2 regions of the Collinsella sp. TF07-1 genome follow, and region 2 is predicted to be linked to the other one. Evidence: predicted binding sites of a transcription regulator. Region 2 holds the regulator's gene; the other holds the start of a gene.
The links. The regulator NrdR, encoded in region 2, represses ribonucleotide reductase genes. The targets are predictions, from matches to a motif close to AAACACNATATATNGTGTTT.
Positions count from the first base shown of each region.

Region 1: the regulator NrdR is predicted to act here: its motif matches at 10,788-10,807, upstream of nrdD (anaerobic ribonucleoside-triphosphate reductase).

Region 1 covers NZ_QSRV01000007.1:2,062-17,239, reverse strand. The annotation lists gene DXC67_RS04080 (Gfo/Idh/MocA family protein) at 1-749, shown strand, start outside; gene DXC67_RS04075 (acylphosphatase) at 752-1,162, shown strand; gene DXC67_RS04070 (Fur family transcriptional regulator) at 1,224-1,604, shown strand; gene DXC67_RS04065 (HAD-IIB family hydrolase) at 1,682-2,479, opposite strand; gene DXC67_RS04060 (urease accessory protein UreE) at 2,563-3,141, opposite strand; gene DXC67_RS04055 (peptidylprolyl isomerase) at 3,145-3,573, opposite strand; gene DXC67_RS04050 (dipeptidase) at 3,694-4,707, shown strand; gene DXC67_RS04045 (M48 family metallopeptidase) at 4,782-5,558, shown strand; gene folB (dihydroneopterin aldolase) at 5,565-6,050, opposite strand; gene DXC67_RS04035 (HD domain-containing protein) at 6,094-6,675, opposite strand; gene folE (GTP cyclohydrolase I FolE) at 6,678-7,235, opposite strand; gene nrdG (anaerobic ribonucleoside-triphosphate reductase activating protein) at 7,302-7,883, opposite strand; gene nrdD (anaerobic ribonucleoside-triphosphate reductase) at 8,310-10,532, opposite strand; tRNA gene DXC67_RS04010 (tRNA-Val) at 11,165-11,239, opposite strand; tRNA gene DXC67_RS04005 (tRNA-Gly) at 11,243-11,318, opposite strand; gene DXC67_RS04000 (glycoside hydrolase family 13 protein) at 11,459-13,192, opposite strand; tRNA gene DXC67_RS03995 (tRNA-Gly) at 13,371-13,446, opposite strand; tRNA gene DXC67_RS03990 (tRNA-Cys) at 13,489-13,562, opposite strand; tRNA gene DXC67_RS03985 (tRNA-Gly) at 13,597-13,672, opposite strand; gene DXC67_RS03980 (anti-sigma factor antagonist) at 13,778-14,524, opposite strand; gene DXC67_RS03975 (GAF domain-containing SpoIIE family protein phosphatase) at 14,603-15,178, opposite strand, start outside.
Region 2 covers NZ_QSRV01000004.1:106,512-121,689, forward strand. The annotation lists gene DXC67_RS02830 (CinA family protein) at 1-523, shown strand, start outside; gene recA (recombinase RecA) at 781-1,929, shown strand; gene DXC67_RS02840 (regulatory protein RecX) at 1,941-2,633, shown strand; gene rny (ribonuclease Y) at 2,891-4,441, shown strand; gene DXC67_RS02850 (ATP-binding protein) at 4,443-5,528, shown strand; gene DXC67_RS02855 (stage V sporulation protein S) at 5,603-5,920, shown strand; gene miaB (tRNA (N6-isopentenyl adenosine(37)-C2)-methylthiotransferase MiaB) at 5,966-7,336, shown strand; gene miaA (tRNA (adenosine(37)-N6)-dimethylallyltransferase MiaA) at 7,336-8,274, shown strand; gene hflX (GTPase HflX) at 8,274-9,563, shown strand; gene DXC67_RS02875 (heparan-alpha-glucosaminide N-acetyltransferase) at 9,548-10,252, opposite strand; gene lexA (transcriptional repressor LexA) at 10,252-10,896, opposite strand; gene DXC67_RS02885 (LysM peptidoglycan-binding domain-containing protein) at 11,060-11,509, shown strand; gene nrdR (transcriptional regulator NrdR) at 11,561-12,004, shown strand; gene dut (dUTP diphosphatase) at 12,009-12,452, shown strand; gene DXC67_RS02900 (glycosyltransferase) at 12,846-14,147, opposite strand; gene DXC67_RS02905 (NAD(P)/FAD-dependent oxidoreductase) at 14,266-15,178, shown strand, end outside.

The DNA.
Region 1 (15,178 bases), on a different contig from region 2:
CCATGCGTCCCCTCCACGATCCCGCCTTCCACGCCATCGAGGACGCCCTGGGCGAGATCGCCCCCATCCGCCGCGCCTCATTGCGCTTTGGCAAGTATTCCTCGCGCTACAACGAGATTCTCGCGGGACGCGCCACCAATATCTTCGACTGCAATATGGCATCGGGTTCCCTCATGGACATTGGCGTCTACGCCGTCGAGCCCATGGTCGAGATTTTCGGCATGCCCTCCGGCCTTACGAGCATGACTACTCTACTCGACCCCACCACGCGACAGCTCACGCACGGCCCCATCGACGGCTGCGGTTCCATCCTCGCCAGCTATGGCGGAGGCAGCATCTCCGTCGAGCTCGCGCACTCCAAAATTACGAATGACCTGCTGCCCTCGCAGATCGAAGGCGAGCGTGGCACTATCCAGATCGACCATCTGTCCACGCCCCGCAACGTCCGCATCGACTATCGCGGCGACGTCGTACGCGGCTCGGCGACCGAGGCACCGCGCGAACAGGGAGACAACGGCCGCGTGCTCGACCTGCCCAAATCGAGCAACACTATGGAATACGAACTCACAGACTTTATCACCGCCATCGGCGGCATCGATAACGTTAAGGAAGAGATTTGGGAGACCCCGGCGGGACGCCACGAGCTCGGACACTACCGCGATGTCACGCTCGTCTCACTGCGCATCATGGATGCCGTGCGCCAGCAGGCCGGCATAACCTTCCCGGCTGACGCAGGCAAGCAGGCATAGCGATGGGCTTCTTCGATACGTTCTTCTCCAGCGTCACCGGAGGCAGTCGAGAGCCTCAAAAACCATCAAACGTCGAGCTCGAGCTGCGCCGCAGGCTTACCGTGCTCGCAAGCGACGAGGCCACTCAAGACACTCCCCTGCGCTATTTTCTGCGCTGGGCGGGGCAAGTCCAAGGCGTTGGTTTTCGCTTTACCAACACCAACCTCGCGCAGGCACGCTCCCTCACCGGCTGGGTGCGTAATATGGAAGACGGCTCAGTCGAGATGGAGATACAGGGAGCTCCGGCAAACGTCCTATCTCATCTTGAGGCGCTTCATGCCTCCTACGAGCGCATGGGAACGCGTTTTCGCCTCGTAGACGCCCAGGCCCGAGCCCCACTTGCCAATGAAGACGGTTTCAGTCCTCATTATTAGTATTGTGTGCTAAATACGGTATCATTTACCTACGACCGTTAATAGAAAAGAGGCGAGGCGCATGGCGGTGCAAAGAAGGAATACCAGGCAGCGAAAGCTGGTTCTTGACGCCGTGCGCCAAAGCTATAACCATCCCACCGCCGACGAAATCTACAACGTCGTGCGCGCGCAGGATGACAAAATCAGCCGCGGTACGGTCTACCGCAATCTCAATCTCTTGGCCGACGCCGGCGAAATCCTCTCCATCAAGACGCCGGGCGGCAGCCGCTTCGATCGCACGATCGAGCCGCATGCGCATATCATCTGCACCTCATGCAGCCGCGTCATCGACGTACCGCTCCCCTTCGATGCCCAGCTCGACGCCAAGGCGTCCGAGCAAATCGGCTGGCACGTCACGTCGCACTACACCATCTTCGAGGGTCTCTGCCCCGACTGCCGGTAGATGTTTGGGACATGCCTTAAAATCCACCTTTCCGCGCTTTGCAGCAAAAAATAGATTTCTAGGCATGTCCCAAATATCTACTCAGCAAGCAGGCGATGCAATTCCTCTTCGACCGTGCGCACGTAACGGACGCGGTCGTTGATGCCACGCATAGAGGGATTGCAGCTCTCCATTAGATAAGGATGGCCTACGACGTTGAGCATGTCGCGGTCGTTTTCGTTATCGCCAAACGCCATCATCTCATCGGGCGAAATACCCAGGGCACGACCGTAATCGGCAAGCGCGGAGCCCTTGCCCGAACCGAAACCGATAAAGTCCGTCCATTCGGTTCCCGACGTCATCACGTCGACACGGTCGCTAAAGAGGCACTCGAAATACTCCAGGGCCGCCGGCTGATCCACCTCGGGCGTCTGGAAGGCAATCTTAATGACGTCCTCGTCGATGTCCTCGGGACGGTCGACCACCGCCACATCGCAGTGGACCTCATAACGCAGGTGTTCAACAAACGCGTCGTTGCCGCTCATGGTGTAGAGGCGCCCCTCACACGAAAGGGTCACGTCGGCATGGGGATACGCAACCACGGCATTCGCGATATCCATAGCAAGGCAACGCTCCATGGAACGCTTGACAACGGCACGCCCCTCGCTCATCACCAGGGCTCCGTTTTCGCATACGTAGGCGAGCTCATCGGCCACCGGGGCAAACAGGTAGCGCAAGCTCGCATATTGACGGCCGCTCGCCGGCATAAACACGATACCGCGACGATGCAGCTCATCGATGAGCTCAAAGGCCTCGGAACGCGGCTCGCGCTCCCCCGGATGCAGCAACGTGCCATCCAAATCGCATGCAATCAGCTTGATTCCCTCAAGACCCATATGCTTTCCCCCACAGCATCTCATCAACAGAAAGACGGGCTTTGAATAGTTGCCTCTCAAAGTCCGTCTTACTCATACGCACGTTAGCCGCGCGCCTTCTTTACGATCGTAAAGTCTGGAGCCATACTCACAACGGCATCCGCCGCACTCGACGCAAAGCGCCGGTCCGCATCGAGTTCACGGGTAACCGTCGAGAGCCGAACGCCCTCGACGCCCCGGAGCATGCGGCCCAAAACAGGCTGCACCGGCGTATACATGCGCACGGTATGCTCGTCCGAGTCGCCTCGGAAAAGCGGTGCGTGCATATTGCCGATCTCCCAGCACGCATGCGCGAGCGCAATCGGGTCCATGCGGTCAACTTCGACCAAATAAACCTCGGCGCTGCGCAGGCGCACGACAACCGCCACGGGCACCATGCCCGAACGGTCAATGGCGAGCACGTCGCCGTCGGCAAGACGACCGCCGTCGGCAGCATCCAACCGAACATCGACCGTGCGCCCCCGCTCCGTCACGCCCGCAAACGCGCATACATCAGCCTGGTCCCAATCGAGCAGCAACTCGTCAATTTCAAAGACGCCGCCTAACTTCCGGCGAAGCAGGAGTTCATAGGACGGATCGTTGAGATTTCCCAAGCATGTCGTCGAAACCAAGCGTTCAGGCATACTCTAACCCTCGACCTCAACGAGCTCGATATCAAAGTTGAGGTCCTTGCCGGCCAGCTCGTGGTTGGCGTCGAGCGTCACGGCCTCGGGCGTTACGTCGATGACCACGGCGGGAACGGGCATACCGCTCGGCGTGGACAGGAAGAGCTTCATGCCCTTCTCGATCTGCTCGATGTTGGGAACCTGTTCGGCCGGGAAGGTCAGGACCATCTCGGGGTTGTGCTCGCCGTAGGCATCGGCGGCCGGGATGTGTACGGTCTTCTTCTCGCCCACCTGCATGTCGACAACAGCGGCATCGAAGCCCTTGATCATCTGACCGGCGCCGCAGGTGAACTCCAGCGGCTCGCCGCGATCGTAGGAGCTATCGAACTGCGTGCCGTCGTCGAGCGTGCCGCGATAATGAGTCTTGACCTTCTTGCCCTGGTTGGACATGGAAACCTCCGTGATAAGGGCGGCGCACAACGCGGGCCGCCATGAACATATGGCGCTAACTATACCCTAGTCATACAATTCAAAGACAGTTTGCAAAGAAACGCTGCAACCGGAGGAACCATGGCATATCCCGTATTTGACCTACACTGCGACACCGCCGACCGCATCGGCTGGGCCACGCTCGATCTCGACCTGCGCTTTACCGCCGGCACCGATGGTTATTTCCCCGGCGACGAAACGCATCCGCAAGATTTCGACCTCATCGAGGGCAACGCCTGCGCCATCTCGCTCGCAAAGATCGGCAACACGCCGTGGGCACAGTGCTTCGCCACGTTTGTCCCCGACGAGATTCCCACCGCTCACGCCGCGCGCTTCCAGGCGCAGATCATGGCGCACATGAGCGGCCAGGCAATGCTCAACCACGACCGCATGGTCAACGTACGCAGCGCCGCTGACATTCGCCCTGCGCTCAAAGACGGCAAGGTCGCCTGCATCCACACCATCGAAAACGCCACGTTCTTTGCCGAGGACCCCGCGCTGATCGAGGTGCTCAAGAGCTTGGGCGTGCTTATGTCGTCACTCAGCTGGAATGCGCAGGGACCGCTCGCGAGTGGCCACGACACCCACGCCGGCCTCACCGCCGCCGGCATCGAGGCGCTTACGCAGATGGAGCACGCCGGTATGGTGCTCGACGTCTCCCACCTCAACGATGAGTGCTTTGACGAGGTTGTCGCCCACGCCACGCGCCCCTTCGTCGCCAGCCACTCCAACTCCCGTGCGGTTTGCGGTGTCAAGCGCAACCTTACCGACGACCAGTTCCGCACCATTCGCGACATGGGCGGCATCGTCGGCCTCAACTACTGCAGCGAGTTCCTTTCCAACGACGCAACCGACAAAACCGCCGCAGACGTCACCTTCGACCAGCTGGCGGCACATATCGAGCACTGGCTCGACCTGGGTGGCGAAGATGTCATCGCACTCGGCGGCGACTGGGACGGCGCCAAGGTACCCGCCTTCCTCTCCGATGCCAGCAAGATGCCCGAATTCCAGAACATGCTCTCCAAGCACTTTGGCAAGACCGTGATGCAGAAGCTCTGCAGCGACAACGCGCTTGCCTTCTTTGAGCGTTATTAATTTCACATCCCTTGAACGGGCCGGCATGCCGAACGGGCGACATGCCGGCCCGTCCCCAATCTGAAGGACCGCTTTTGACGCAGCAATTCACGATTTCCGTACCCCGACCGGATGGGATGCCCATCCCCGTCGTCGTTACCAAAAAGCGCGTCAAGAACTTCAACCTACGCGTCACATCGAGCGGTGAGGTCCACACTAGCGCACCGCTCGGCGCCAGCCGCGAGCGTATCGAAGCGTTTGTGAAGCGCAACAGCGCCTGGATTATCAGCCGACTTGCCCGGCGCGAGCAACGTCAGGCGACGGCGCGAGAGCCGCTCAGTCCCTCGTCCATCATTGCACTTTGGGGCAAGCCCATCACGGTACAGGACGCACTCGATCACAACTTTGCATCGCCCGCACCGCGACCCAAGCTGGCCACCTTCGCAAGTTTTATGGGTACCGACGAATCGGACGAAAGCCCACAGGCTAAGCGGCGCGCAATCCTCGACGGCCTAACGTCCGACGAGCTCCAAGCCCACATCGACCAGCTTTATACGACCGAGGTCACCGCAGCGCTACGCGACATCGTGCACGCGTACGAAATCGCAATGGACGTCACCGTGGCCCGCGTCTCCGTGCGCAGCATGAAAACGCGTTGGGGCTCCTGCACACCCAAAACCGGCGCCATTCGCATCGCGCGCGAGCTCGCCGCCTATCCCATCGAATGCCTCGACATGGTTGTCGCCCACGAGCTCGTCCACTTGCTCGAGCCAAGCCACAATCAGCGGTTTCACGCCCTGCTCGACACGTACTGCCCTAACAATAGAGCTCTGTCGCAGCGGCTCAAGCAGCCACCCCTCAACAAGCTCTAGCGTCGACTAGCGCACGCGCTCGATCTCGACGCCGCAGCTTGCCAGGGGCAGGCCAACAGGAGCCCACGGCTTATCGAGCTTTATGCGCACACCAAGCAGCGAGGGATAACGGCGCAGCAGCATCTGGGCTGTCCCCTCGGCTGCCGCCTCGATGAGCTTAAACGTGTGCTCGCGCAGATAGCCATCGACATCGTGGCACACCGAGCCGTAGTCAATCGAGGCGTCCAGGTTATCGTGCTCCCCCGCCGCGCGCAGGTCGGCATAGAGCACCAGAGAAACGATGAACTTCTGACCCAGCGCGTTCTCCTCGGGATACACGCCATGGTTGGCAAAAACCTCAAGGCCGTCAATAACAATACGATCGGCATGGCGCAGATCGTCATAGCTCACGTGAGGCACCGCCGTTGCGGTGGATATTTCGCCCCTTCCACGGCGGGCGAGCTCAGTACCTTCAGTCTTGGTTGCATTCTCGGGCAGTTTTTTGTTACTCAACGCGATCGTCTCCTTCGTTTAGAACCCCGACCGCGCAAACTAACTACACGCGAATCGACAGGTTCTTTTTATCATCGCTCCAGTTGCAAGCATTGCGCGCGGGGCATGCAAAGCAGGCGCGCGACGCTTTGTCGGCTGCATAGAGCAGACGCTCGAGCGGTTGGCTGTTCACGCGCAGCTTTCGATGGCCCAGAATGGCCGTCTTAATGGCTGCGGCATCGGCCGGCTCAAACGCCACGTCATCGGGCATGCCGCCGAGAATCGCATCAGCGACGCGTTCGCTTGCAACATCATGGGATATACCCGATTCATACTGTTCATCTTTGCCGATATCGTGAAGAAGTGCCGTGGCGTAGATGACCTCGCGGTCAAATTCGAGCTGTTCCTCGAGATTCTTGATCCACATAATGCGAGCGACATCGAGCAGATGGTCAATACCGTGGCGGCAGAAGATGCGCCCCGATTCCAACTGTGCAATGTTGCCCAGGTGCCGCCGGAACAGTCCGTTGGCACAAATGTAATCAATGCGAGGCATGGCACCAAAGGGGGCCAGGCCCGAAGCCATAAAGCCGCGACGCGACGTCCCCTCATCGGTCTTCGATGTAAAGTCGTTGACGACTCTCATGGTTAGCGGCCCAGCATCCTAAAGAAACGCTCCTCGAGCGCGGGATCGGTCTCAAAGACGCCGCGGCGAGCAAGCGTCACGGTCTTGGTGCCGGGCTTTTGCACGCCACGCATCGTCATGCACATATGCTCGGCCTCCATCAACACAATCGCTCCCTGGGGAGCGAGATAATCCATGAGGGCATCGGCAACCTGTGTGCACAGTTGCTCCTGCAGCTGAAGACGGCGGGCATAAACCTCAACCGTGCGGGCGAGCTTGGAAAGCCCAGCCACCCGACCGTTAGGGATATAACCAATGGCGGCCTTGCCATAAAACGGCAGCAGATGATGTTCGCACAGCGAGTAGAACGTAATGTCGCGCTCGATAACCAAATCGTTCGAAGCGACGGCAAAGGTTTTGGACAGGTGCTCCTCGGCACTCTGGTCCATGCCGCCGGCGATCTCACCATACATACGGGCAACGCGCGCCGGGGTCTCCAGCAGGCCCTCACGAGTTGGGTCCTCGCCTATGCCCTCAAGCAACAGCTTAATGGCGGCCTCGACTTTTTCCTGATCGACCATCTGGGCCTCACTTTTCCGATTTCACGTTCGCGCTATGGTACCACGCCCTCCGGCATCGACCACAAGCTACATAGTATGGGTCGAATAGACTGGATCGTCCCGCCAAAGCTGCACAGCGTCGCAAAGCGCAACGCCCTCACGCACAGCGCGGTCGCGCGTAGCGTTCATATCGATCACACGCTGGTTACTCGAGCCCCTAAAGCGCAACGAGATATCATAAAGATCCTGAACAAACGGGCCATCCACCAACATGTCGAGGCAGGCAAGGATACGGTCCGTCACCTCAGTATGGTGACGACCACCCGGCATAAGCTCCTCGAGCACGTCGCCGGTAAAACACCAAATGGTCTTTCCTGACCCCGCAGGATAAGCGGCACGAACACGCTCGACAAACTCAACGAGCCCCGCCTGGTTCTCGGGTTCCATGGGCTCCCCACCCAGAATCGTCAGGCCGTCAATAAAGGGATGATCGAGGCTCTCGATAATCTTGTCCTCGACGGCACGATCAAAGGGCTCGCCCGCAGCAAAGTCCCACGCAACAGAGTTAAAGCAATTCTTGCACCCACGACGGCACCCGCTCACAAACAGAGAAGTACGAACACCTTCCCCATCGGCAATGTCGAAATACTTAATGTTCGCGTAGTTCATAAGTAACCTTCCTGGGGGTCTGGAGCATATCATCCCGTCCTCAAACATTCTCGGCCTGCGGCCTGCGAAACTGCGGGCGGGACGATATACTCCAGACCCCTCGCGAGCGACACTCAATGAACGAAGCGAACATCGAGCATAGGGTTCGAGGTCCAATAAAAACTCTGTTGCAGCTCAACCGTCGTTCCAAGCAAACCGTTGTTGCAGGTCGACTCATTTCCGCTAAGAACTTCGAGGAGTGAGCAGACCACATGCTGCATCTCAGCTACATCAACTTGGCCGCCCCATAGCGAGGCCCCGGACCTTTGCTCGATATGAGTTCCGCACGAACAGGAGGCGCCAGTGGCACCTCCGTCGTGAGCCAGGACTGTCCGAAATAGCGAGTAAAGGTCCGGGGCCTCGCTACGGGGCGGCCTGGGATGACTATTAGAGATGCAGAACGCGGTCGCGGATCTCCTCGGTTCGGCCCTGGTTCCAGAACTGGGTACCGATGTAGCCGCACGTGCGACGGGCGACATTCATCTTCTCCTGGTCGCGGTTGCCGCAGTTGGGGCACTCCCACACCAGCTTGCCATCGTCCTCGACAATGCGGATCTCGCCATCGTAGCCGCACACCTGGCAGTAGTCGCTCTTGGTGTTGAGCTCGGCGTACATGATGTTGTCGTAGATGTACTGCATCACGCGAATGACAGCCTTGAGGTTGTCCTGCATGTTGGGAACCTCGACGTAGGAGATGGCACCGCCCGGCGAAAGTTGCTGGAACATACCCTCGAACTTGAGCTTGTCGAATGCGTCGATCTCCTCGGACACGTGGACGTGGTAGCTGTTGGTGATGTAGCCCTTGTCCGTCACGCCCGGGATGATGCCAAAACGACGCTGCAGGCACTTGGCGAACTTGTAGGTCGTCGACTCAAGCGGGGTACCGTACAGCGAGAAGTCAATATCGCTTTCGGCCTTCCACTCCGCGCACTTGTCGTTCATGCGCTGCATGACGGCCATGGCAAAGGGCGTGCCCTCCTTCTCGGTGTGGCTGTGGCCCGTCATGTACTTGACGCACTCATACAGGCCGGCATAGCCCAGGCTGATGGTGGAGTATCCGCCCACGAGCAGCTTGTCGATTGTCTCGCCCTTCTTCAGACGAGCGAGGGCACCGTACTGCCAAAGAATCGGTGCGGCATCCGAAAGCGTACCCATCAGGCGCTCATGACGGCACAGCAGGGCACGGTGGCACAGCTCAAGGCGCTCATCGAAGATCTTCCAGAACTTGTCCATATCCTGATGCGAGCTCAGTGCGACATCAGGCAGGTTGATGGTCACGACGCCCTGGTTAAAGCGACCATAGTACTTGGGCTTGTTCGGATCATAGTTCAGCGCGTTGGCCACGTTGTTAAATCCGTTACCGGAACGGTCAGGCGTCAGGAAGCTGCGGCAGCCCATGCAGGTATAGCAGTCGCCGTTGCCCGCGGTCTCGCCCTTCGACAGCTTGAGCTCGCGCATCTTCTTCTCGGAGATGTAGTCGGGCACCATGCGCTTGGCGGTGCACTTAGCGGCCAGCTGGGTCAGGTAGAAGTACGGGGAATTCTCGTGAACGTTATCGTCCTCGAGTACATAGATGAGCTTGGGGAATGCCGGGGTAATCCACACGCCGGCCTCGTTCTTAACGCCCTCGTAGCGCTGGCGAAGCGTCTCCTCCACGATCATGGCAAGGTCGTGCTTCTCCTGAGGCGTACGAGCCTCGTTAAGATACATAAAGACCGTCACGAACGGCGCCTGGCCGTTCGTGGTCATAAGCGTCACGACCTGATACTGGATCGTCTGGACGCCGCGACGAATCTCGTCACGCAGACGGTCCTCAACGACCTCGCGGGCCTTTTCGGGAGATGCGGAAACGCCGAGCTCCTCGAGCTCGCGGGCGACCTCGCCGCGAATCTTTTGACGGCTCACCTCGACGAACGGGGCAAGATGGGTCAGCGAAATCGACTGGCCACCGTACTGGGAGGAAGCAACCTGGGCGATGATCTGCGTCGCGATGTTGCAGGCGGTCGAGAAGCTGTGCGGCTTCTCAATCAGCGTACCCGAGATAACAGTGCCGTTCTGGAGCATGTCCTCCAGGTTCACCAGATCGCAGTTGTGCATGTGCTGGGCAAAGTAATCCGAATCGTGGAAATGAATCAGGCCCTCATTATGGGCATCCACGATCTCTTGGGGCAGCAGCACACGCTGAGTCAGGTCCTTGGAGATCTCGCCGGCCATGTAGTCACGCTGAACGGAATTGACGGTCGGGTTCTTGTTGGAGTTCTCTTGCTTGACCTCTTCGTTGTTGCACTCGATCAGCGACAGAATCTTGTCGTCGGTCGTGTTCTTCTGGCGCTTCAGGCTCTGAACATAGCGATAGATGATGTAGTGGCGGGCAACCTCGTAGCAGTCGAGACGCATGATCTCGTCCTCGACCAAATCCTGGATCTCCTCGACCGAAACGGTGTGTCCGGCATTCTCACATGCCTCGGCAACGTTTTGTGCCGCATAAACCACCTGACGGTCGGTTAGACGAGAGCTCTCCTCGACCTCCAAGTTTGCGGCGCGGATGGCATTGACGATCTTATCGATGTCAAAGACAACCTCGGTGCCGCTGCGCTTGATGATCTTCATCCTCTTGCCTCTTTCGGGTCGTAGCCTCATTGCGCTTCAGAGCCAAACGATGCCCGGCAGGGCTTGCCCCTGTCTTGCGGCGCCGTCGCGCAATCTGTGTTCTCGATAAACCATAGGTCCTCATGCGGACAATCCTCGCGGCCGATCAAGCGGCTCAAAGGCGTGTCCAAATGGGACGATTAAGGTCTTCGTTCTCTGTCCGCCATCTATCATACGACAAAGACGCATCTATATCCTGTATTCTTTTTTTAGGTCAAACACAACATATAGTGTTTCAGCAGGTCAAAGCAATTGGTCATTTTGCAGACGCATTAAAAATGAGGGGCATTGGACAAGTCGGTAAAACGTTACCAACACGGCTACCTGCATGGCAGTTATAAAACCCCCTTAGTCAAGCCGCTGACAAATCCTACCAAAACCAAGCCGCTCACGCCAAAAGAATCCAAAAGATTATGCTTGACCAACATGTTGCGGTCACGATGGACCAGAACACATGCAATCTGTCGGCGTCCCCACGGGATGCGAAGACCATCGCGTACAGACCTTGGATCAATATTTGGCGGCTTATTTGGCGGCGTGCTTGGTGGCAAAACAAAACAGCCCAGAGGCTAAGCCTCTGGGCTGCGAACATTTGGTGGGCGTTAGAAGATTTGAACTTCTGACCTCTTCCGTGTCAGGGAAGCGCTCTCCCCCTGAGCTAAACGCCCAAATGGAGCGGACAACGGGGCTCGAACCCGCGACCCCAACCTTGGCAAGGTTGTGCTCTACCAACTGAGCCATGTCCGCTTACGAGGATTAATCTTACGTGATGCCCGCATCCTATGCAAGAACTTTTTTGAAAAGTTTTGCGATACCCTCGCGAACCTCGCGAAGACATCAGCCACCACGGAAGGTGTAGGCAAACGCAAGCTCGCCGCAAGAGGCCCTTACATCTCACCGAGCATGATCCAGGCAGAGCTGTCCTGCGCGAGCCCACCGTCTACAAGCGGTGATGAGGTGAGCAGGACCCTACCCGCCGGCAGCTCCACGGGTGCTGCGCCGAAGTTCGTCACACACGCCCAGCCGTTGTCGCGGCGATAGGCGATGACGCCACCCTCAGCGCCCTCGGCACCATCCGCAAGGCCGGTGCGCCCGTCAAGATCGAGCCACGCAAGATCGTTGGCGCACCCGCGCAGCTTGCGCCGCAGCCAGAGGGCGTCGCGATAGAGCGCAAGCATCGATGTCGGATCCGCTTCTTCCCTATCGGCAGCGTAATCGGAAAACCATGCAGGCTGCGGCAGATGGGGCGCCGCATCGGCGTCCGCAGGCGAAAACCCAAACGATCCGCCCTGCGCGGGATCGTCCGCCGCTACCCATGGCAGGGGCACACGACAGCCGTCGCGCCCCTTCTCGCGCTTCGGTCCGTGCGTATTGGTCGCAGTAGGATCTTCGAGTGCAGCCCACGGAATGTCAGCCACCTCAAAAAGACCGAGCTCCTCACCCTGATACACGTATGCCGAGCCCGGAAGCGCCAGTTCAAGCAAAAGGGCCGCCCGCGCGCGGCGCTCGCCGAGTTCACGGTCCTCGTAATAAGACGACCCGTCGCGTAAGAGCCAGTCGAGCGCAATCTGGTGGTAGCGCGTCGCCTTGATCTGCGGCAGGGCATAGCGCGTCGCCACGCGCGGCACGTCGTGGTTGGAGAGTACCCAGGTCGAGGCGGAATCGGATTCGATGGCTGCCTTCAAGCCCTCCTCGATTGCAGCGCGCATGTCATCATAGGTCCAAGTGGCCTTGGCGAACTCAAAGTTGAATGTCTGGCCAAGCTCGTTGGGACGCGCGTAGAGATACTGGCGCTCGGGCAGCACCCACGCCTCGGCAACGGCGCTGCGCGGCGGATTATAGCGGTCGAACACGCGGCGCCACTCGCGATAGATCTCGTGGACCTCGTTGCGGTCCCACAGCGGATGAGTGCCGTCGTCAACCATGTCATCGCCCTCGGCGAGATGCCACCGGTCGAGGTCATCGCGGTCGAGATCCTTGGCAAGACCGTGCGCCACATCAATGCGAAAGCCATCGACGCCTCGATCGCTCCAAAATGTCAGGACGTCGCAAAAGAACGTGTGAACCTCGGGGCATGACCAGTCAAAGTCCGGCTGCTCGGGCGTAAACATGTGCAGATACCACTGACCGTCCGCAACACGCGTCCAGGCGGGGCCGCCAAAGTTGGCATTCCAATTGGTGGGAGGCAGCTCGCCGTGCTCGCCGCGACCATCGCGGAAGATATAACGGGCGCGCTCGGGCGATCCGGGGCCGGCGGCAAGAGCGGCTTTGAACCAGGGGTGCTGGTTGGATGAATGGTTAGGCACGATGTCGACGATGACCTTGATGCCGCGCGCATGAGCCGCAGCGATCATGTCATCGAAGTCGTCAAGCGAGCCGAGACGTGGGTCGACATCGCAGTAGTCCGCCACATCATAGCCACCATCGACAAGAGGCGATGGGTAAAACGGGCTCAGCCAGATGGCCTCGATACCCAGCTGCTCAAGATAGTCCATCTGCTGGGTAATGCCCGCGATATCGCCCAGACCCGAACCAGTCGAATCCTTAAACGAGCGCGGGTAGATCTGATAGATCGCGGCGTCGGACATCCATGAGCGCGAAGAAGACTTTTCTGTAGCCATGGGACGAGTCTCCCTTGCAACGAGGTTTTGCGAGATGCCCACGATGATACGCCCAAAGCGAACATTCGCGGCAAACAGCGCCACGGCCACGCCCCAAAACGCTCGCTCCCTCTCAGGTTCGAACCCATGCGATTGATACAAAAAAGCCCGGCTACCGTAGTAGCCGGGCTGTTGTGCTTGGAGCGGACAACGGGGCTCGAACCCGCGACCCCAACCTTGGCAAGGTTGTGCTCTACCAACTGAGCCATGTCCGCATATGTAAAACAAAACGGGCGCCGGAGCGCCCGGATGTTGCCTGGAGGCGAAGCCCGGATTCGAACCGGGGGTAAAGGCTTTGCAGGCCTCTGCCTTACCACTTGGCCACTTCGCCGGAAAAGGACCGCCTAAACGGTCCGGAAATGCAATGGAGCGGACAACGGGGCTCGAACCCGCGACCCCAACCTTGGCAAGGTTGTGCTCTACCAACTGAGCCATGTCCGCTTGCGGGTTATTAATTTACGCGAGTTGTCCAAAAGACGCAAGTACTTTTTTCAAAAAACTTGTCTGCCGCATGTTCTTAGTAGCTAAACGCGCTAAAGCGATTGGCTAGGCACACGATTCCAGCGCTCCGCTAAACAGCTTCACCATCTGCACGCGCGTGCCGGCGCCGTCCGTACGACGAGCAACCTCCACGTTATCGACGAGCATACGCATAAGCTTGATACCACGGCCGCGTTCCTCAGATGCAACCGGCTCGCTCGTTTCATCGATAGAATAGCCGGCACCTCGATCAAGCACCTCAACCACAACGCGATCGCCATAGGCCTGAACCGTCAGGACGCACCCGATACCGCCCGCATGGTCATAGGCATTACCCAGCGCCTCCCCCGACGCCAATGCGACATCGTAGCGCTCGTCACGGCGCAACGGAAGCGATTCAAGGAGTTCGGCGATGCGATGTCGGTAGTACGGAAGATTCTCGATACCCTGACGGACCTCGACGCTCTTACTCCAGCGAGGCAGCTCCCCCACCGGAATAGCGGGAATAGACTCCCGTGCCGGCCCCGCGACATGAAGGATATCGACAAGACGAGCAATCTCCAAAAAGCGAACAACTTCACCTGATGCATTGACGAGCGAAAGCAAGCCTTCTCGCCTCATGAGCTCACGAGCGCGCGTAAGCAGGAATGCCAAGCCCGTCGAATCGATAAAGCTAACAGCCTGACAGTTGATGACGACACGACGCACGCCGCGGCCAATCAAAGCATCCAACCGCCGACGCAACGCAGGCACCGTGGCGATGTCGATATCGCCTGGTGGCGTCAAAACCGCTATGTCATTCCACTCATTCATACGACCATGGTTCCCCAAAAAAGCCCACTCGATGCATTCGTTTCCCCAACCGTACGGATTCAGCCCGCCCAGCGTCGTCTATGAACGACCCCGTAAAAACTCAAGGGACACCAATGCAATGTCATCGTCCAGCGCCGATTCGGTAAATCGGTCAAGCTCGCCCAAGACCTTGCCGCAAATGCCCGACACGCCCTCCCCCGAAACAGAAAGCAGAAGGTCGCGCAAGCGCTGCTCGCCAAAGAACGCTCCGGTGCGGTCGCGGGCCTCAATCGTTCCATCCGTATACATGAAGAGCATGTCGCCGGGGGCGAACGTAAACACGCCTGTCTCGTACACCATGCTCTCAAAGGCACCGATTACGCCCGATTGGCATCCAAGCAGCTCGACCTCTCCCCCACGGGCCTCGCCGCCACCCAGCGGCATCGACTCTGGCCTGATGACCATGGTCGGAGGATGTCCCGCCGAACAATACGTTGCGCGTCCGGCTTTAAGGTCAATCTTGGCGATAAAGGCCGTCACGAACGTCTCGACCCTCGAAAAGCCCATGAGCATGCTGTTAAGGGAGCGTGCCATGCGGGCCGGTCCAGCGCCCTCCCAAGCATATGCCGTCAGGGCCGTCTTGACGAGCGCGGACATCGATGCGGCCTCAATGCC
Region 2 (15,178 bases):
CTCTTTTGAGCAGATTTCCGCACATAACGAGGAGCTGGCGCGCGATATTGTCGAGCGCGCGAGCGCTCGGGGCGTGACGGTTTCTACGGCTGAGTCGCTGACGGCGGGTATGATCGCCTCGACGATTGCCGATATCCCGGGCGCCTCGGCGGTGCTGCGCGGCGGTGCGGTGACCTATTGCGATGAGATCAAGCATCGTGTTCTGGGTGTTGAGCAGGAGACGCTCGATCGGTTTAGCGCCGTGTCGCACCAGACGGCGCGCGAGATGGCCGCGGGCTCGCTGGACCTCTATCAGAGCGATGTGGCCGTGAGCGCAACGGGCTACGCTGGGCCCGGTGGTGGCACCGAGCAAGACCCCGCCGGCACGTTCTATATTGGCTGGGCGTATCGCGTGGCTGATGGGGAAGTGCCGATCGTGGACTCTGTGCGTTGCCACTATGAGGGCGACCGTTCGTGTGTTCGTGCCCATGCGGTCACGGAGGCATTGGGACGCATTGCCCTTGTGCTCAACTCTATGGAATAGGCGTGTTTTAAGGGGCCTTAGGGCCCCTTAATTGTGGAGATGGGGACCTCTGACGAATTTAGCTTTTGTGCTGGTCATAGGTGTATTATCTCCTTCCTTGTTTTTATTTGGCCCTATGTGGTCAAGCATTTGGACAGTGTTTGGTCGGCGTTTGGTTGGGTTTTGGAAAGACTGCCTGCATATGATTGGTCTGAACGGTTGACCACGAACAGCCGTTCGTTTATTATCGATGCAGGTTGTTAAGAGGAGGGCTATTCATGGCCAAGAATTCAGGTCCCGTACGTACCGTCCATGCACCCACGACGGGCAAAGAGCGCGAAGAGATGATCGCCACCACCAAGGCCGAGATCGAGAAGAAGTTCGGTCAAGGTTCCATCATGAGGTATGGTGACGGCGGCCCCGAGCTCGAGGTCGAGGCCATCCCCACGGGTGCTCTGGCGCTCGATGCCGCTCTGGGTATCGGCGGTGTGCCGCGCGGCCGTATCGTCGAGATTTACGGTCCTGAGTCCTCCGGTAAGACGACGCTTTCGCTCGAGATCCTGGCCGAAGCCCAGGCAATGGGTGGCGTGGTAGCATTTATCGATGCCGAGCACGCGCTCGATCCCACGTATGCCGCGCGCATTGGCGTGGATATCGACGAGGTACTGATTTCCCAGCCTGATACGGGTGAGCAGGCGCTCGAGATTGTTGACATGCTCGTGCGTTCCGGCGCCATCGATGCCATCGTCGTCGACTCCGTCGCCGCGCTGACCCCGCGTGCCGAGATCGAGGGAGAGATCGGCGATACCACGGTCGGATTGCAAGCTCGTCTGATGAGTCAGGCGCTCCGCAAGCTCGCCGGCTCGCTGTCCAAGTCCAACACGACATGCATCTTCATTAACCAGCTGCGAGAGAAGATCGGCGTCATGTTCGGCAACCCCGAGACCACGACGGGCGGCCGCGCCCTTAAGTTCTTCTCTTCGGTGCGTATCGACATTCGCCGCATCGACAGCATTAAGCTTAAGGATGAGGTTATCGGTAACCGCGTGCGCGCCAAGGTCGTTAAGAACAAGGTGGCAGCTCCGTTCCGTTCTGCTGAGTTCGACATCATGTACGGTACGGGCATCTCTAAGGAGGGCTCGATTCTGGACATGGCTGTCGAGTGCGGCATTTGCAAGAAGATGGGCTCCTGGTTTGCCTATGGCGAGGACAAGCTCGGCAACGGTCGCGAGGCCGCCAAGGCGTTCCTGCGCGAACACCCCGATTGCGCCGACGAGATTGAGCATAAGGTCCGCCTTGCCTGCGGGCTTGAGTTTGATGACGATGCTCCGTCCGAGGTCGAGCTGACCGATCAGCCTGCGCCTGAGGAGTTTGACGAGCTTTACGCCATCGATGGTTCCGCCATGCTCGATGATGACGACGAGTAGCGGTTACGCTCATGTCGTATACGGTGACCGAGGCCACGGTCGTCTTTCCCGATAAGAAGGCGGCCTCCTCGTTCTCGAGCGGGTATGCGTCCAAAAAGCCTTGCGCACATATCGATTGTGAGCTTGAGGGCGGTTTTGAGCGGTCCATTTGGATTCCCGTGCGGGTCGCGCGCCTGTATGTCAAAAATCGCCCAGATCTTCCCTGTGATTGGGATAACTTTCGTGAAGCGGTGCAGCTCATCGAGCGTAAATGTGCACTTACCATGGTGACCGAGATGCTATCGCGACGCGACCATGCGACGGGTGAGGTCCGTGACAAGTTGTCACGCTACGGCTTTCGCCAGCCCGCGATCGATTTCGCCGTCGAGCGCGCCACCGAGTATCGCTTTTTAGACGAGAACCGCTTTTGCTCGTACTTTATCGAGGAACGCAAGCGGCGCGGTTGGGGACAGCGTAAAATCGAGACCGAGCTCAAGCGCCGTCATGTCGTGCTCGATGACATTCCCGGTTATCCCGAGGATTATTTTGCCGTCGAAGACGATTCGGCGCGTGCGTCAGCCCTGCTCGCCAAGCGGCGTGTTCCAGAGACGCGCGGATTCGAAAAACTGGTTCGGTTTTTGATGGGCAAGGGCTTCTCGTATCACATCGCCGCCGATGCCGTTAAGGCACGTCTCGATGCCGAACGTGAGGAATGTGCGGTTTAGGCGTATGCGTTTTGTGGCCCTGCCGTTCACCGCGTTTTAGCCGCCGTGCTGGGGCCATTTATTTGACAGTTGTTGTGGTTCAACGTACGATAAACACTGTCATTTGCTTTGTGATATGTGCTCATCTGTGATGAGTTTGTTTATATGTTTACCTGTATCCGACCCGCATAAGCTGCGCCCATATTACTCAAATGTCGCGAGCCGTTCGTAAGGACGGTTCGCTTTGTTGTGTAACGAATCCATAAAAAGGAGTGAGCATGCCTATCATCGCAGCGCTCGTTGGCATCGTTTTGGGTGCCATCGCCGCCATTGCCTACATGCGCACCGCCAAGCAGGGTAGTCTTCACGAGGCCGACGAAAAAATCCAGTCGGCACACGCACAGGCTGAGTCCCTGATCGGTGATGCTGAGCGTCAGGCCGAGACCCTCAAAAAAGAGGCTCTGCTCGAGGCTAAAGAGGAGATCATCAAGAACAAGCAGGCCGCTGAGGCCGAGGACAAGCAGCGTAAGAACGAGATTCGTACGCTCGAGAACCGCGTGATGCAGCGCGAGGAATCCCTCGATCGCCGCAACGACGCTCTCGACAAGCGCGAGCATCAGCTGTCCAGCCAGGCCGGTCAGGTCGAGAAGCGCTCCCGTGAGCTCGAGGAGCTCTGCGCAAAGCAGACCTCCGAGCTCGAGCGTATCGCCGACCTTACCCGCGAGGACGCCCACAAGGAGCTCCTCGATAAGGTTCGCGGCGAGGTCACCCACGAGGCCGCCACGATCATTCGCGAGTCCGAGCAGCAGGTTCGCGCCGAGTGCCACAAGACCGCCCAGGAGATTCTGTCTCTGGCGATTCAGCGCTGCGCTGCCGATCACACTGCCGAGGTCACCGTTACCTCCGTGCACATTCCCTCTGATGACCTCAAGGGCCGTATCATCGGTCGCGAGGGTCGCAACATCCGGACCTTCGAGCAGGTTTCCGGCGTCAACCTCGTGATCGACGACACGCCCGAGACCGTCGTTCTTTCGAGCTTCGACCCGGTCCGTCGTGAGACCGCCCGTGTCGCCCTCGAGAACCTCATCGCCGACGGCCGCATTCACCCTGCCCGTATCGAGGAGATGTATCACAAGGCCGCCGACCTGGTTCAGCAGCGCGTGCGCGAGGCTGGCGAGCAGGCTGCCTTCGATACCGGCATCCACGATCTGCACCCCGAGATCGTCAAGACCCTTGGTGCCCTGCGCTACCGTACCTCGTTTGGTCAGAACGTGCTTCAGCATTCCCTCGAGGTCTCTGATCTGTGCGGCGTGATGGCTTCCGAGCTTGGCCTGGACGTTGTGACCGCCAAGCGCGCCGGCCTGCTTCATGACCTGGGCAAGGCAATCGACCACGACGTCGAGGGCCCGCATGCCGTCATCGGCGCCGAGCTTGCCCGCCGTTATGGCGAGAAGCCCGTTATCGTCCACGCTATTGAGGCTCACCATGCCGATGTCGACCCCAACACGGTGCTCGATGTCCTGGTGCAGGCCGCCGATGCTGTCTCTGCCTCTCGCCCCGGTGCCCGTCGCGAGTCTGCCGAGAACTACATCAAGCGTCTTGAGAAGCTCGAGGAGATCGCCAACTCCCATGACGGCGTCGAACGTACCTATGCCATGCAGGCCGGTCGCGAGGTCCACGTCATGGTCCAGCCGGACAAGATCTCCGATGCCCAGTCCACGGTCCTGGCTCACGATATCGCCCATCAGATCGAGGAAGAGATGGAGTATCCCGGTCAGGTGCGCGTCGTCGTGATTCGCGAGAGCCGCGCTGTCGATATCGCTAAATAACATGAGCGACGCGAACGAGCTCATCTCATTTATCGCGTCGATGTCGGGGGAGGGCAACCTTCGCGTCGAGGAGAACCTTGGCGAGGGGTATGTCCGCCTCCGCGTTTCGGAGGCCGAGCGGCGCCAGGCTAAGCACGACATTCAGCATGTCGAGGACATCGTCATCGAAATGCTCCGTAATGCTCGCGATGCCGGCGCCGACAAGGTCTATCTCGCCACGACCAAGGAAGATGGCGTCCGCACGCTTGTCTTTCTGGATAACGGTTCTGGCGTTCCGCAGGATATGCAAGAGCGAATCTTTGATGCCCGCGTTACCTCCAAGCTCGAGAGCATGAAGATGGACCGTTGGGGCGTTCACGGTCGTGGCATGGCATTGTTTTCGATTAAGCAGAACACCGACGAGGCCCGTGTGGTCACGTCCGGCGTCGATCTTGGTTCAGCCTTCAAGGTGAGCGTTGCGGCCGACCGCCTCAGTGAGCGTGCCGATCAGTCCAGCTGGCCCCAGGCCGTCAAGGATGAGGACGGACGTTATGTCTGCGCTCGCGGTCCACATAATATTATTCGCGCTGCTTGTGAGTTTGCGCTCGAGGAGTTGCGTGGTTGCGATGTCTATCTCGGTTCTCCGTCTGAGATTGCCGCGACCCTTTATGCTCAAGCGTCAAGTCGGCTCGATACGTCTCGTCTCCTGTTCATTGATGACGAGAGCGAGCTTCCGGTTGTCGATCGTTTAGGCCTTGCTTCTGATGCCGAGGACTTTATCCGTATTTGTTCGGGTTTGGGTCTTGAGATGTCCGAGCGCACGGCCCATCGCATTTTGGCAGGGCAGATTAAGCCCGTTCGCGGTGTGACCGCGCGTCTGCTGCGCGAGCGTGATTCGTCCTCGCATGCGCCGGCTCCTGTCGATCTCGCGAAGGATCGTCGCGGGCTACGTATTGCCAAGGATGACATGGCACAGTTTTCGCGCGCTGTGGAACGCGACTTTAATGACCTTGCCACCCGGTACTATCTCAACCTTTGCGGCGACCCAAAGATTCGTGTTTCGCGTGATCGAATCACCGTGACCTTTGATCTTGCCAAAGAGGAATAGTGCCTTTACCGAGTCCACTCGGTACGATACAGTTATTGCAGTTAAAACGTACTTTTAAATGCAGGAGTTTCTTCATGGATTGCCTGAAGGTATCAAGCAAATCATCGCCCGCGTCCGTTGCCGGCGCCATCGCCGGCATGGTCAAGGATGGTGTACCCGTCAACATCCAGTGTGTCGGCGCCGGTGCCGTCAACCAGGCTATTAAGGCCGTTGCTATCGCGCGCGGTTTTTTGATTCCAACCGGTTTTGATATTTCCTGCGCGCCCGTGTTCTCCGACATCCTCATTAACGGGGAGTCGCGCACGGCCATCCGCCTTTCTATCTACGTTCACCAGATCAATCGAGCTGCTATGGATAACGTCGTCATGGATGATGTTAAGCCTGTGGCATAGCTTCTGCTTGCCTTGTTTCGCTCCCCATCGTTAGGACTTATGCACATGGACCAGCGTTCCGTACGCGATATTCTTGCCGGTAAAACCTACTTTATCCGCACCTTTGGCTGCCAGATGAATCAGCACGACTCCGAGCGTGTGAGCGGTCTGCTTGATTCGTATGGCTGCCTTATGGCGCTCGATCCCGCGCATGCCGATATCGTTGTCTTCATGACGTGCTGCGTGCGCGAGGCCGCCGATACTCGCCTGTACGGTCAGTGTAATTCCTGCAAAAGCCTGCCGCCTTCGCCTTCGGGCAAGCGCGTGGTTGCCGTTGGCGGTTGCATCGCGCAGCGCGATGGCGAGGGCCTGCTCACTAACGTCGATAACGTCAATGTCATCTTTGGCACGCATTCCATTGCACATGTGGCCGAGCTCATTGCCGAGGCGTTCCTTGATGGCAAGCGTCATATCCGTACCAATGAGCATGAGGATACGGATGCCATGAGCATGCCGTGGCATCGCGAGACCCAGTATCACGCCTGGGTGCCCATCATGACAGGCTGCAATAATTTTTGCACCTATTGCATCGTGCCGTACGTGCGTGGTCGCGAAAAGAGCCGCCCCTTCGAGGAGATTGTCGACGAGGTGACCGGTTTGGTACGCCAGGGCGTGCGTGAGATTACGCTGTTGGGCCAAAACGTTAACTCATATGGTCGCGATCTGTTTGGCAAGCCGCGTTTTGCCGATTTGCTGCGTGCCGTGGGCGATACGGGCGTGGAGCGCATCTTCTTTACGTCTTCGCATCCCAAGGATCTGCTGCCCGAGACCATCGACGCCATGGCCGAGACGCCTGCCGTTATGCCGCAGCTTCACCTGGCCGTCCAGTCAGGTTCGACGCGGATCCTCAAAGAGATGAATCGCCGTTATACACGCGAGGACTATCTGGGCCTGGTCGATCGCATTCGCAACCGCATGCCCGATATCGCGCTCTCGACCGACATTATCGTTGGCTTCCCGGGCGAGACTGAAGAAGACTTTGAGCAGACGCTCTCGCTTGCTGAGACGGTCCGCTATGCTCAGGCCTATACCTTCATCTATTCCAAGCGTGCCGGTACCCCGGCCGCCGAGATTGACGATCCTACGCCGCATGAGGTTATTCTTGAGCGTTTCAACCGCCTGGTTAAGGTTATCGAGACCACGGCACACGAGTATAACCAGGGTGAGCTTCATACTGTGGTTCCGGCGCTCATTGAGGGAACGAGTAAAAAGAACGACGCGGTCCTGCTGGGCAAGAGTCCCAAGAATCAGACCGTGCATGCGCCTATCCCCGAGGGGTACAGTATCGATCAGCTTGTTGGCAAGATCGTTGATGTTGACGTTTACATTGCCAAGACCTGGTATTTGTCCGGCTCCGTTGTGGGCGAGCCGCGCTAATGGTTGCTCCCGGGGCAGGTCTTTCCGCCGTTGCGATCGTCGGTCCGACGGCGGTTGGTAAGAGTGATGTTGCCGACCGTTTGGCAGCTCGTCTTTCGTCCGAAGTGCTGTCGTGCGATGCGATGCAAATCTATCGCGGCATGGACATCGGTACCGCAAAGATGGCGCCCGATGAGTGCACGGCGCCGCTGCGTCTCGTTGACATTGTAGAGCCGGGTGTGGCATATTCTGCTGCGCTTTATCAGGCCGACGCTCGCGCGCATGTTGAACGTCTCCTTGGTTCGGGTTGCCTGCCGGTTTTTTGCGGAGGTACGGGGCTGTATCTCAAGGCCGCCCTCGATGAGATGGACTTTCCCTCGGGTGAACTTGAGGACGATCGTCGTGCGGGCTATCAGGAGCTTGCCGAGCGTATTGGCGAGGAAGAACTGCATGCCTTGCTTGCCGAGCGCGATCCAGAATCGGCTGCTGTTATTCATCCCCATAACGTGCGCCGTGTGATTCGTGCGCTCGAGATGCATGATGATGGCGTCTCCTATGCGCAGCAAAAGTCGCAGTTTAGTGTTCCGCACGAGCATTATCATGCCCTATGGTTTGGTCTGACGCGTAATCGCGAGGTGCTCTACGAGCGCATTAACCAGCGCGTCGATCTGATGTTTGAGCAGGGTCTTGTCGATGAGGTCCGCGGTCTTATGGGCCAGGGGCTGGGAGATGCCCTGACGTCGATGCAGGCAATTGGCTATAAAGAGATCATTGATGCTTTCAATGGCGTGATGAGCATGGATGAGGCTCGCGAACTCATTAAGATGCGTTCGCGTCGTTATGCCAAGCGTCAGCTTTCGTGGTTTAAGCGCGATGACCGTATCGTGTGGTTTGATATGGATGAATGTACGATCGATGAGGTCGTTGAGGATATCCTGCATCGTATTGAGGCTGCCTAATGGCCCGTTTCCCCCTTGTTCCCACGGCACCCGAGCCCGAGCGTGCCATTTTAGTTGGTGTTGAGTGGCGCGACAATGCATGGCCGCTCGATCGCTCGCTTGATGAGCTGGAGCGTCTTGCCCACACAGCTGGTGCTCAGTGCGTGGCACGCTTGTCGCAGCGTTTGGTAAAGTCGTATCCTAAATCGTTTATCGGTTCCGGCAAGGTAGAAGAGCTGTGCGGCCTGGTGCATCGCATGGATGCCGATGTCGTTATTTTTGACGACGACCTGACGCCCTCGCAGCAATCCTATTTGGAGAAAGCTGTGGGCGAGCCGGTAAAGATTATCGATCGTACAGCACTGATCCTGGATATCTTTGGCCTGCATGCTCAGACGCGTGAGGGACGCCTGCAGGTACAGCTGGCACAGCTTCAATATTTGTTGCCTCGCCTGCGTGGCATGTGGAGCCATCTCGCCAAGGAGCAGACGCGCGGCGGCATCGGCTCACGTTTTGGTCAGGGCGAAAGTCAGCTCGAGGTCGACCGTCGCCTTATTCGTAATAAGATCGCTGCGCTTCGTCGTGAGCTCAAGCAGGTTGAACAGCGTCGCGATGTTCAATCCAAGAGTCGCATTGAGTCCCCGGCGTTTCGCGTCGCGTTAGCCGGTTATACCAATGCCGGTAAATCGACGTTACTCAATCGTCTGACCGGCTCTACGGTACTTTCGCAGGACAAGCTGTTTGCTACGCTCGACCCTACGACGCGTTCGTATCGTCTGCCCGGCGGTCGCGGCATGACGATTACCGATACCGTCGGCTTTATTCAAAAGCTGCCCCATGGTCTGGTCGATGCCTTTAAATCGACGCTGTCCGAGGTTTTGGGTGCCGATCTTATTCTCAAAGTCGTAGATACGTCTGACGAGGACTATGAGCGGCAGCTGGAGGCTGTCGACCGCGTGCTTGATGAGATCGGCGCCGGAGAGCGTTTAACGCTTACCGTATTCAATAAAATCGATCTTATCGATAGCGTCGATCGATTGAGTTTCCGTCGTCGCTATCCGGAGGCCGTTCTGTTCTCGGCCCAAACGGGCGAGGGGCTCAACGATCTCGTCGACCAGATTGCTCGCGAGGCAGCTGCCACCGATGTGTTGCTCTCCGCTGATATCCCGTATCGTGAGGGCGCTCTCATCACGCTGGTGCATGAGCAGGGAACCCTTCTGCATGAGGAATATCTCGAGGACGGCGTTCGCATTGTGGCGAAACTGCCGGCTCGTATTGCACCGCGGCTCGAGCGTTATCGCACCGAGTAGACGATCTCCAAAATGCCCAGAATGATGGGCTGATGCAGCAGATAAAAGGGGAGAGCGTGACGTCCAAGGCTGGCGAGCGCCGGCAGGGGGTTGGCGTAGGCCCAGCTAGGGACGGTCTTATCGATACTCTTCGCTATGTGTGCGGCGAAGTATCCTGCAAGATACATAAAGATAAACGGGATGATGGGGTAGTAATCACCTGAGACAAACCCAGGGCTCGGAAATCCTAGCCACGCCAGGTAGGGGACAGGGTAGATCGTTTTGGGGATGCTCCAGGTGAGGGCGAACAACGCAAGGCATAGGGGCATGCCCCATCTCGCCGTTATCTTCTTAAGGACGGGATCGGTCAACGCCACGATGCCGGTGCATGCGGCCATGCAGTAGATGATGCCAAAATTAACCGAATCGTCGAATGAGACAAGTGTTGTTGCCAACCAGACAACGAGTGCTGCTAAGGCGTATTTGGCGGCACGTTTGATATTGTTGCGCGAAAGAGTGCACATCCAACCCGCGATAAACAAAAATACCCAGCTGATGCTGGCGCGCCAGACGTCTTGAAAGACAGTCTGGGTAAACCAAGGCATATCCCAGCCGTACAGGTAGGCGAGATCATAGCAAGCGTGAAAACCTGCCATAGAAATCATCGTAAACCCGCGGACGGTATCAAAGATGGTTATGCGTTTTTGCATTACGAGAACCGGCGCATCAAGCCGACGACTTTGCCCAGGATAACGGGATTCGTTGCATAGATAGGTTCCATGGTGTCGTTCTCGGGCTGCAAGCGCACACGCCCCTGCTCCTTGTAGAACGTCTTGACGGTCGCCGAACCATCAATCATGGCCACGACAATTTCGCCGTTCATGGCACTCTTTTGTTCACGGACGATGATGTAATCGCCATTGAAGATGCCGACATTGATCATTGAGCTCCCATGCACCTCAAGGATAAAGGAACCCTGATCAGTGGCGATTTCGGTCGGGATAGTAAACGTGTCTTCGATATTCTGCTCGGCCAGAATGGGAATCCCAGCCGCGACGCGACCAACGAGCGGTAGCGAGACCGTTCCGCGAGGTGCGGTGGGCTCGTCAGATTTAGAAATTGAGACAGAGGAACCATCCTCGTTAAAGAGTTCCAGGGCGCGCGGTTTGGTGGCATCGCGCTTGAGTAGCCCGCGCGCCTCCAGGGCAGAGAGATGGGCGTGCACGGTGCTGGGGGAGGAAAGGCCCACGGCAGAAGCCATCTCGCGCACGCTGGGCGGATAACCCTTCTCCTGCTGATATTCCTTGATGAAGTCGTAAATTTGCTGCTGACGCTTGGTAATTTTGCGAGCCATCAGGGCATCCTCTCTACCCATGTCAAACAAATGTTCGAATTTTGCTTGACAGGAACAACTGTTCGAAGATAATAATAACCGAACATTCGTTCTCGCGCTAGACATTTTTGTCCGCGCGGCTTGATAAAACTGTTCTCAGCAAAACACGCGAGAGGAGAACATGATGAACGCAACGAATATGGTCCAGGGAAACCTCGCCCTTAAGCTCGAGACGCCTGCAGAACCCACTTTTACGGTTGTTCAGGGTGGCCGCTCCGGCATTCAACCTTTGACCGTAAAGCCTGCTCGCAATCAGCAGGCTGTAGTCGCGCCGGCCCGCGTTGCCCTGAAGGTTCCGACGATTGTCGCCGTCGCCGTTGCGCTTACGCTCTTCTTTGTCCTCGCTACTTCGGTCTTTAGCGCTCGTCACGCCGCGTATGCCGAGTCCGTTTCCAACATTACTTACGAGACCATTCGCGTTCAGACTGGCGATTCTCTTTGGTCGCTTGCCGAGGAATATCCAATCGAAGGCCTTTCCACGCAAGAGACTTCCGACATGATCCGTAACGTCAATCATCTGGAGCATGGTTCGCTCGCCGCCGGTGCGCATCTTAAGGTTCCTGCTCGTTCGTAATCATTATCGCGCTGCGCATGGTACCCTTGTTATCGTTTAAGAGGAGGTACCATGCGCTGTCCCAAATGCGGCAAGGCACATACCCGCGTCGTTGATTCCCGTATGCAGGAGTCAAATAACACCATTAAGCGCCGTCGCGAATGTTGCTCGTGTAACTACCGCTTTACAACGTTCGAGCGATGCGAAGACCCAATCGAGGTCATTAAGTCAGACGGAACCAAGCAGCGGTTTGATCGCAATAAGCTGCTCGTCGGCTTGATGCGAGCCACCATCAAGCGCGATATCGACACTAAGAAGCTCAATGAGATTATCGACGACATCGAGGTCGAGTTGCGCTCTCGCACGCTGACGGCCGTCACGTCCCATGAGTTGGGTGACATGGTGCTCAAGCGCTTGGCCAAGATTGACAAGGTGGCGTACATCCGCTTTGCCTCGGTCTACCGCGATTTCAAAGACGTCGATGAGTTTCTGCAAGAGCTCGACAAGCTAAGGTGATTCCATGTCCAACATTACCGTCAACATAAAGCGTCTCGATCCCACCGTTGAGCTTCCCAAATACGCCCATCCCACTGATGCCGGCTTGGATTTGCGCTCCAACGAGGACTGCGTCCTGAAGCCCTTCGAACGCCGTCTGGTCTCTACGGGGCTGGCCATCGCCCTGCCCGATGGCTACGCCGGCTTCGTCCAGCCCCGCAGCGGCTTGGCCATCAAGCAGGGCCTGTCTATAGTCAATACGCCGGGCCTCATCGACGCCCACTACCGAGGAGAACTCAAGGTCATCCTCATTAACCTAGACCCCACGAACAGCATCCAAATCAACAAAGGCGACCGTATAGCCCAACTCGTCATCCAAGAAGTCCCCACGGTCAACCTCATAGAGGTAGAAGAACTAGACGAAACCGACCGAGGCAACGGAGGCTTCGGCTCCAGCGGCATCGCCTAGGGTGCTCGTATCCCTCCCGCCCGGGGCTTACCTATATCATTCCATGCTCAAACATTCTCGCGTCGCTTCGCTCGCTGCGAAACTGCGCGTGGAACGATATAGGTAAGCCCCGGGCGGGCGGCTACTCGCTTGAAACAATATTTACTTTTCTGGTAAGTCGATGCGATGAAGGGTCGCCTCCTTTGTCGCATCGACTTACTGTATTTATATTTTCTGGTTCCCCTTTGCAGATTCTACTGGAGGGGAATCTGGTATAGCTGCTAGTACGTAAACGCAGCTTACCTGCGGGAGGCCCCTATATATCGTCCCACGCGCAGTTTCGCAGCGAAGCGAGAATGTTTGAGCATGGGATGATATATAGGGGCCTCCCGCAGGTAAGCGGACATAAAGACGCTAGCGGATATGCGCGGGTTTTCCGCCCCAGTAGAAGCGGCAGAAGGCTCTTTTGCGCTTTTGGGGTTTGCCTACGAGCTCCATGGTTGCGATGGCTATGTCTTCGGCTGCGTGGGGGCGGCGTAGTACTTCGCCGTTGATGAGCAGTGCCTTGAGCGACTCAGGATGATCGTGGAGATGACGCAACGTCACGATGAGCTCTCGTGCGGTGGTGACATGCATGCTGGCGCCCATGCCGGTGAGCATGGTGGTGTTGGCCTTTTCCTGGCCATAGGACTTGCCCAGCAGGATCATCGGCAGGTGTGCGCACAGGCATTCGGTGACGGTGAGTCCGCCCGATTTGAGAATTGCCAGGTCGCAGCCGTGCATAAGCGCTGCCATATCATCGACATAGTCCAGAACCGTGACGTTTTCGAGCTTCATGGCGTCGAAGAGCGTTTTGAGGCGGGTGGCATATTCGGTGTCTTTGCCCGGCAAAAAGACAAAGTGCATGTCTTCGAAGCTGCGTAGGAAGGGGAGGGTGCGGTCCATCTCCGCGCGAAAGCGAACGTACGGTTGAGGCAAGCTGGCACCGGCCATTACCAGCACGACGGTCTTCTCGGTGGGGAGGTTGAACTTAGCTAGCTCTTCCTCGCGATCGTAATCCGTGTCGAATCCGGCGCGAATAGGAATGCCGGTAATGCGAATCTTTGTCTCGAGCACCTTGCGCGGACGCAGCGTTTCGGCCATAAATTCGTTGGCAACACAGAATAAATCGGTATCCTTGTGGGGCCACCATCCCTCGACTTCGTAGTCGGTCGGTACGCAGATGACCGGATAATCGATACCCGTAATTACGCGGGCGCCCACGGCAACATTGGCTGCTGTGATGTGCGTTGCAACCACGGCTATGGGCCTGCGGCTACGAATATATTCGTTGAAGGCGGGGAACATAATTCGCGACCATGCCGTTCCGCCACCCCAGAGAAGATGTCCCGTAAGCGTATATCGCCAGGTCAGGTCGTAAATGGGGCGCGTGGCTCCCGTAAAAGAAGCCGCGGTCTTATTGCCGTCGAATTTAATACGTCCAAAATCAAGGATATCGAGCACTTCAATCTCAATATCCTCGGGGATGCCATTGGTGCCGCGGATGAGGTCGAATGCCTGCGCTATCGCATTTGCGGCGGCCTTGTGGCCCGAGCCAACGGAGGCGTGCACGATGGTCACGAGAGGTTTTTGCTGAGCCAGGAGCGTGGTTTGCTCCGATTGGGGAGTGCTGTGCGTGAGCAGGGGAGCGTCGTCACTCGTCTGCGCCTGGTCCATCGATAACTCCCCTTCAGCTTTGTAATACGGATTTATCATTGTAGTGCATGAGTGTCACGTTCACGTAAATTTGGGTACGAGCGCAAAGAACGACAACGTTTCGACGAAAGGACGCTTCATGACTACCGATAAGCCGATCGATGTTGCGATTATCGGTGGCGGCCCCGCGGGCTATGCTGCCGCCATTTATGCTGCGCGTGCCAACCTGACGACGACCGTGATTGAGCAGGGCATGTCGGGAGGGCAGATCGCCACAACCAATGAGGTCGAGAACTATCCGGGTTTCCCGCTCCTGAGTGGCGCCGAACTTGGCGAGCGTTTTCAGCAGCATGCAGAGGGCCTGGGAGCACAGGTTACATGGAGCATGGTTACGGGTATCGATTACGATGCCGATGCAGCGTTGTTTACGGTGCATCACGATATGGGCGATACGCTGGCCTCGAGCGTTATCGCTTGCATGGGTGCCACGCCGCGTCCGGCAGGTTTCGCAGGCGAGGATACGTATCGCGGTCGTGGCGTTTCATATTGCGCAACATGTGACGGCATGTTTTTCCGCGGCAAGCAGGTTTTTGTAATCGGTGGTGGCAATTCGGCATGCGAAGAGGCGCTGTTCCTGTCCGACATTGCCAGCAGCGTGACCATCGTGCTGCGCCGCGACCAGTTCCGTGCGCCCGATGGTGTTGTTCAGAAAGTACTCGCAAAGGACAATATTACAGTTAGGTACCAAACTAGTATTGTGGAGCTATCGGGCGAAGCCATGCCAACGACGATTACCTTTAAGGACAATGCATCTGGGGAAACTCATGCCGAGTCATTTGAGCCCGGCTCGTTTGGCATCTTTGTCTTTACGGGGACGCAGCCACATACCGAGCTTGTTGAGCATCTAGTCGACCTGGCTCCCGACGGCGGCATTGTCACCGACGATTCGATGGCCACCCGTACACCTGGTCTATTTGCCGCTGGCGACATCCGTTCCAAGCGCTTACGCCAGGTTGTGACCGCCGTTTCTGATGGAGCCATAGCGGCAACGA